DNA from 3 places in the Streptomyces sp. NPDC101110 genome. Region 1 is predicted to be linked to each of the others. Evidence: riboswitches for the same ligand, from Rfam matches in the RefSeq annotation. Region 1 holds a riboswitch; each other region holds the start of a gene.
The links. Region 1 has a riboswitch for cyclic di-AMP ahead of ACIQU3_RS31305 (M23 family metallopeptidase). Riboswitches for the same ligand answer to the same signal wherever they lie in the genome.
Positions count from the first base shown of each region.

Region 1 (2,192 bases):
TGGGGCTGATCGCCGACGCCCTGCGGGCGCCCGCGTTCGCCGACAGCGAGGTCGAGCGGCTGGTGAACAACCGCCTCGACGAGATCCCGCACGAGCTGGCCAACCCCTCCCGGCGTGGCGCGAAGGAACTCTCCAAGGAGCTCTTCCCGGCGGACTCCCGCATGTCGCGGCCGCGACAGGGCACCGAGGAGACCGTCGCCACGATCGACTCCGCGGCCGTACGGGCTTTCTACGAGAAGCACGTCCGCCCCGCCACCGCCACCGCGGTGGTCGTCGGCGACCTCACCGGCATCGACCTCGACGCCCTGCTCGCGGACACGCTGGGCGCCTGGACGGGCTCCCCGGCCGAGCCGCGTCCCGTGCCGCCGGTGACCGCCGACGACACCGGCCGGGTCGTCATCGTGGACCGCCCCGGCGCCGTCCAGACGCAGCTGCTGATCGGCCGGATCGGTCCGGACCGGCACGACCGCGTCTGGCCCGCGCAGGTGCTCGGCACGTACTGCCTGGGCGGCACCCTCACGTCGCGCCTGGACCGCGTCCTGCGCGAGGAGAAGGGCTACACCTACGGCGTCCGGGCGTTCGGCCAGGTCCTCAGGTCCGCTCCGGACGGCACCGGTGCCGCGATGCTCGCCATCAGCGGTTCCGTCGACACGCCCAACACCGGCCCCGCCCTGGAGGACCTCTGGACGGTGCTGCGCACCCTGGCGGCGGAGGGCCTGACCGACGCCGAGCGGGACGTCGCCGTGCAGAACCTGGTCGGCGTGGCGCCGCTGAAGTACGAGACGGCGGCGGCCGTCGCGAGCACGCTGGCCGACCAGGTCGAGCAGCACCTGCCGGACGACTACCAGGCCACGCTGTACCGGCAGCTCGGCGCCACCGGCACCGTGGAGGCCACCGCGGCGGCCGTCAGCGCCTTCCCGGTGGACCGTCTGGTGACCGTCCTCGTCGGTGACGCGGCGCAGATCAAGGCGCCTGTGGAGGCCCTCGGCATCGGCGAAGTCACCGTCGTCACCGCCGAGTAGCCGCACGCGCGTGCAGGGGCCCTGGTTGTCTTCCAAGACACCAGGGCCCCTTTATGCCCGAATTGGGATGGGAGTTGCCTGTCTGCCCTGTGGGATGCGCTACAAAAGCCGGGATCCGTTTGGGAATTGAAAGTGGCGCCGCTTAGCGTCGTCCGGGCTGTTCGTCAGGCAGTGCGCCGCGCCCGCGGCACCGGACAGTCATCGCCGAGTCCCCGTACGGCGCGAGCCAGGGGAGCCGGGGACCCACCGCAGTCCCTGGGGTGAATCGGACGCCCGCGCGTGCCGCGAGGGAGTCCGTAGGAGACCTTCCTGCTCCGAACCCGTCAGCTAACCCGGTAGGCGAGAAGGAAGGAAAGGATCAGCCACCACATGGCGTTCACTCGCGCCACCGGGAAGCACCGTCGTCCCAGCAGGATCCAGCGCGGCACCGCCCGCGCGGCGGGCGTCGCGGCCCTCGCCACCACGGGCGTGATCGGCACCGTGGCGGCCCCCGCGGCCTTCGCCGCCGAGCCCAGCGCCGAGCAGACGGGTCTCACCCCGGTCGTCACCATGGGCGACACCGTGGCCCAGCAGATCGACGCCCAGGCCGTCGCGCAGCAGCAGGCCGCCGACGAGGCCGCCGCCAAGCAGAAGGCCGAGGAGGCCGCCCGCAAGCGGGCCGCCGAGGTGGCCGAGAAGGCGAAGGACGCGGCCGAGAAGGCCCGTGCGGCCAAGGAGCGCGCCGCTCGCGAGGCCGAGCGCAAGCGCCTCAACACCTTCGTGTCCCCGATCTCCGGCTCGTACGTCTCCACCGCCTACAAGGCCAGCAGCGGGCTGTGGTCCTCCGGCAGCCACACCGGCGTGGACTTCCACGCCGCCAGCGGCACCTCCGTCCACGCGGTCGGCATGGGCGAGGTCGTCGAGGCCGGCTGGGGCGGCTCCTACGGGAACAACATCGTGATCAAGATGAACGACGGCACGTACACCCAGTACGGTCACCTGTCGTCCATCGGCGTCTCGGTCGGCCAGAAGGTGACCCCCGGCCAGCAGATCGGCCTGTCCGGCGCGACCGGCAACGTCACCGGCCCGCACCTGCACTTCGAGGCCCGTACGAGCCCCGAGTACGGCTCCGACATCGACCCGGTCGCCTACCTCCGTTCGCACGGCGTCAGCCTCTGACCGGCCACCGCG
Region 1 covers NZ_JBIVZM010000016.1:78,542-80,733, forward strand. The annotation lists gene ACIQU3_RS31300 (M16 family metallopeptidase) at 1-1,022, shown strand, start outside; cyclic di-AMP (ydaO/yuaA leader) riboswitch at 1,215-1,378, shown strand; gene ACIQU3_RS31305 (M23 family metallopeptidase) at 1,392-2,180, shown strand.

Region 2 (2,192 bases), on a different contig from region 1:
AGCCGTCGGAGACGATCCGGACCCGGTTGGGCTCGTTCGGCACCAGCAGCGGCTCGGTGCAGTCGAGGAGCAGGGGCGGACGCCGGGCTCGCCGACGTAACGGCGCAGCCGGGTCGTGGTGTCGTAGTCGGCGCCGTAGCCCGCGTAATACGTCGTGAGTTGGTCGTACTCGTCGAGGGACCCGCCGCGTGTCGATCCCTTGGGGCGGGCGACCCCACGCGCGCACACCGAAGGCCGGACCCGGGGATCGGGGTCCGGCCTTCGGAGGCGTGTCAGGCAGGTGGTCGTGCGGTGGGTCAGCCGACGGAGACGCCGTGCGAGCGCAGGAAGGCGACCGGGTCCACGTCCGAGCCGTAGTCCGGGGTGGTGCGGATCTCGAAGTGCAGGTGCGGTCCGGTGACGTTGCCGGTCGCTCCGGAGAGGCCGACCTGCTGTCCGGCGGTCACGGTCTGGCCGGCCGACACGGAGAGCTGGGACAGGTGGGCGTACTGGGCGTAGTGGCCGTCGTTCAGCTTGATGACGACCTGGTTGCCGTAGGCGCCGCCCCAGCCGGCGGAGACGACCGTGCCGGCGCCGACGGCCTTGAGGGACGTGCCGGTCGGGACGACGAAGTCGACACCGGTGTGGTAGCCGCTGGACCACATGCTGCCGGACATGTGGTACGGGGTGCCGACGGCGGCACCGGCCACCGGCAGGGTGTAGCCGGTGGAGTTGCTCTCGGCGGCGGGCTCGGCGGTGGCCGGCTTCGCGGCGCTCTGGGCCTTCGGGGCCGACTCGGCGGCGGAGGGCTTCGGAGCCGAGGCCTTCGGGGCGGAGGGGGCCGGGTCCTTCGGCGCGGTCGCCGCATTCTTGCCGATCGAGAGCTTCAGGCCCGGGTGGATCAGCGAGGGGTCGGAGCCCACGGCCTCACGGTTGTCCGCGTAGAGCTTCTTCCAACCGCCGCTGACGTTCTGCCGGTCGGCGATCCTGGCGAGATAATCACCGGCCTTCACGGTGTACGTGTGGGCGCCATCGGTCTTTTCGGCGCCCTTTTTCCCGGCGGCCGGAGCGGACTGGACGGCTTTTTCCGGAGCCGACTGCGGCGTTGCGGCATGGGCACCGGCGGCCCCCATGAGCGGCAGGGCGAGGGCGGCCCCACCGGTTCCGGCGACGGCGATGGAGCGGGTGAAACGCTGGGTCTTGGGACGGCGGTGCTTACCCTTCGCGGGCATGGCGAATTCCTCTCCGTCGCCTGCGAGGTGAGCTGTCGGGTGCGGGCTGGAGATGCCCGGCCGCGGGGGCGCGGCTGAACCCCAAGCCGTTCCGGGAACCGGAACAGGCGTCTTACCTGTGGGTCCCCCGCTCCTGCCGTGCTTCGGGTCAGTGTGTGCGGGCTCCGGGCGGCGGCAGGATTAGGCGTCCGTCCGGATTGGTGTGGAACGTAAGCGACCGAGACGCAATGGGACAAGCTTGCGGTTGCGCGTGACGCCGTTTTTCCCGACACGTCGGCACGTGCGCTGTCACCGAGCGTGGATTACCGATCTCCCGCTTTGCTCAATATCCCTGAACAATACGGGGATTACGTGAACATGACGACAGCGGATCGTCACGAATATGACGATGGTCACGCGCCCCGACCCCATCTCCTTTACGATCGGGGCACGTTATGCCTTAGCGGCCGAAATTCCCCATTCGGACAGAACGGCTACTTCCGCTTAAGCCGGACGACCGCGGCGTCCAGGTCTCCGCGCAGACCGACCCGCAACCCGTGGTGCAGCAGGAGCGCCCCACGGTGAACTTCGCCCGTTTCGAGGCATTCGTACGTTGCCTCCGGTTCGAGTCCGCGCAGCCGGAGCGCCGGAACGGGCTCGCCGTAGCGCTGCGCCTGGAGCCAGGCGAGGACGACGGTCTCGTCGCCGAGGACGTACTGCACGGCGCTCAGCCCGCCCTGCGGGGGCCGCAGCCGGTAGAGGTCACCGCGCTGCACCAGGGGCCGGATCTCCTTGTACAGCCCCACCCACCGGCCCGCCTCGGCGAGTTCCCCGGGCGTCCACTTCGTGAGGTCACCGCCGACCCCGAGCACCCCGGCCATGGCACTGACGAACCGGAACCGCAGCGAGCTGGCCCGGTGGTTGAGCATGGCGTTCGGGCTGTCCGTGACCCAGGCGGCCATGACCCGGGCCGGATGGATCTGACTGAAGCCGTGCTGGATG
Region 2 covers NZ_JBIVZM010000002.1:535,700-537,891, forward strand. The annotation lists partial or broken gene ACIQU3_RS05760 (DUF6250 domain-containing protein) at 1-189, opposite strand, end outside; gene ACIQU3_RS05765 (peptidoglycan DD-metalloendopeptidase family protein) at 297-1,211, opposite strand; cyclic di-AMP (ydaO/yuaA leader) riboswitch at 1,216-1,370, opposite strand; gene ACIQU3_RS05770 (alpha-galactosidase) at 1,685-2,192, opposite strand, start outside.
Region 2: linked by a shared signal. The riboswitch ahead of ACIQU3_RS05765 (peptidoglycan DD-metalloendopeptidase family protein) and the one ahead of ACIQU3_RS31305 (M23 family metallopeptidase) in region 1 are both predicted to bind cyclic di-AMP.

Region 3 (2,192 bases), on a different contig from region 1:
TCACCAGGCGCTCGAACGCCTCGGCCTGCACCCGCACGGCCTCCGGGCCGAGGTCGGCCAGGATGTGCGAGGCGCGGGCGAAGAGGAAGTCGCCGGTGAGGACCGCGACGGAGTTGCCCCAGCGGGTGTTGGCGCTCGGGACGCCGCGGCGCACGGCGGCCTCGTCCATGACGTCGTCGTGGTACAGCGTGGCGAGGTGGGTCAGCTCCACGACGACGGCCGACGGCACGATCCCGGGCGCGTGGCGGTCGCCGAACTGGGCGGAGAGCATCACGAGCAGCGGGCGGAACCGCTTGCCGCCGGCCCGCACCAGGTGCTGGGCGGCCTCCGTGATGAAGGGCACCTCACTCTTGGTGGCCTCGAGCAAGCCTTCCTCGACAGCCGCCAACCCGGCCTGGACGTCGGCTTCCAGATCCTGGTCCCGCACGCTCAGCCCGAACGGCCCGACGTCGGTCACGAGGGGTCTCCTGTCTGCTGTGTCTGCCGGTGATTACGCGGGTTGTCGATAGGTCGCCGCTCTCACTCCAGTCAGCGTATCCGGTCACGTTTCGATCACCGCCAGCGCCCAGGGTTACAGGCCGGGTGGTATCCGATCACGACCGCTATGTTTTCGATCAACCTATAAGAACAGATATTTATCGACTTACCCAGGGGTAGTGAACTATGCACGATTTGCCGTGATGAGTCGGTGAATTCCCCTTGGTGGAAATTGCCCTTCCGGCTTGTGATCAGTGAGGTCAATCACTTCTCCCCCCACTCCCTCCCTTCTCGGCGCCGACCCGTACCGCCGTTCCGCGAAAGCCAGTTGAGCCTTGGCTCCCGCAAAGGATCAAGCGCCCCAAACTCCCCCGACCAAGGTCAACCACGCGATATGTGATTGAGGTGCTTGTTCCCGACATGTGCTCTCGCATACGTTCCGGCCCTGTCCGGCGGACGCCTAATCCTGCCGCCGCCCGGACTCCCCACAGGAACCGACTCACTCACGCGTGGCAGGAGCGGGGGACCCAGGTAAGTCGCCGGTCCGCACAGCGGCACGGCTCGGGGTGAAGCCGTGTACGGCACACAGCGCCGTACACGGCCGGGCACCTCCCGGCCCGAACCCGACAGCTCACCTCGCAGGCGCCGGAGAGGAACATCGCCATGGCCGGACGAGGCAAGCACCGTCGCCCCAGAACCAACCCGCTGACCCGAGGCATCGTCGCCGTCGGTACCGGTGGAGCCGCCCTCACCCTCCCGCTCCTCGGGGCCGCGCACGCGAGCGCCGCCGAGCCCCAGAGCGCCCCCGCCGCGCAGTCCGTGAAGCAGGCGGCCCAGCCCGCCAAGTCCCGCACGTACACCGTGGTCAAGGGCGACTCGCTCGCCCGCATCGCCGACAAGTACGACATCTCGGGCGGCTGGAAGCGGCTCTACGAGGACAACCGCACCGCCGTCGGCGACAACCCGAAGCTGATCCACCCGGGTCTGAAGCTGAAGGTGAAGACCGCGAAGGCGGTGGACGCCCCGAAGGAGACGGCGACCAAGTCGTCCGCCGCCAAGCCGGCCGCGAAGCCCGCCGGCGGTGTCGCCCAGGCCACCCAGGCGTCCGCGAAGACCTACGCGAACAGCCTCGACGGGTGGATCCGCGAGTCGCTGGACATCATGGCGCAGCAGGGGATCCCGGGCTCCTACGACGGCATCCACCGCAACATCATGCGCGAGTCGTCCGGCAACCCCCAGGCGATCAACAACTGGGACTCCAACGCCGCCGCGGGCACCCCGTCCAAGGGCCTGCTCCAGGTGATCGACCCGACGTTCGCCGCCTACCACGTGCCCGGCACCTCCTTCGACCCGTACGACCCGGTCGCCAACATCACGGCGGCCTGCAACTACGCGGCCGACCGCTACGGCTCGATCGACAACGTCAACGGCCCGTACTGAGCCGCCCCGCCCAGCAGTCGCTCGAGGACGACGGCGATGCCGTCGTCCTCGTTCGACAGGGTGACCTCGTCGGCCACGGCCTTGAGTTCGGGATGGGCGTTGGCCATCGCGACGCCGTGGCCGGCCCAGTCGAACATCGGGATGTCGTTGGGCATGTCACCGAAGGCGATGGTGTCGGCCGGCCGCAGCCCCAGATGCTCGGCGGCCAGCGCCAGGCCGGTCGCCTTGGTGATCCCGCACGGCTGGAGCTCGACCGTGCCGGGCCCCGACATCGT
Region 3 covers NZ_JBIVZM010000001.1:189,902-192,093, reverse strand. The annotation lists gene ACIQU3_RS00885 (polyprenyl synthetase family protein) at 1-457, opposite strand, end outside; cyclic di-AMP (ydaO/yuaA leader) riboswitch at 960-1,135, shown strand; gene ACIQU3_RS00880 (transglycosylase SLT domain-containing protein) at 1,141-1,917, shown strand; gene ACIQU3_RS00875 (HAD family hydrolase) at 1,881-2,192, opposite strand, start outside.
Region 3: linked by a shared signal. The riboswitch ahead of ACIQU3_RS00880 (transglycosylase SLT domain-containing protein) and the one ahead of ACIQU3_RS31305 (M23 family metallopeptidase) in region 1 are both predicted to bind cyclic di-AMP.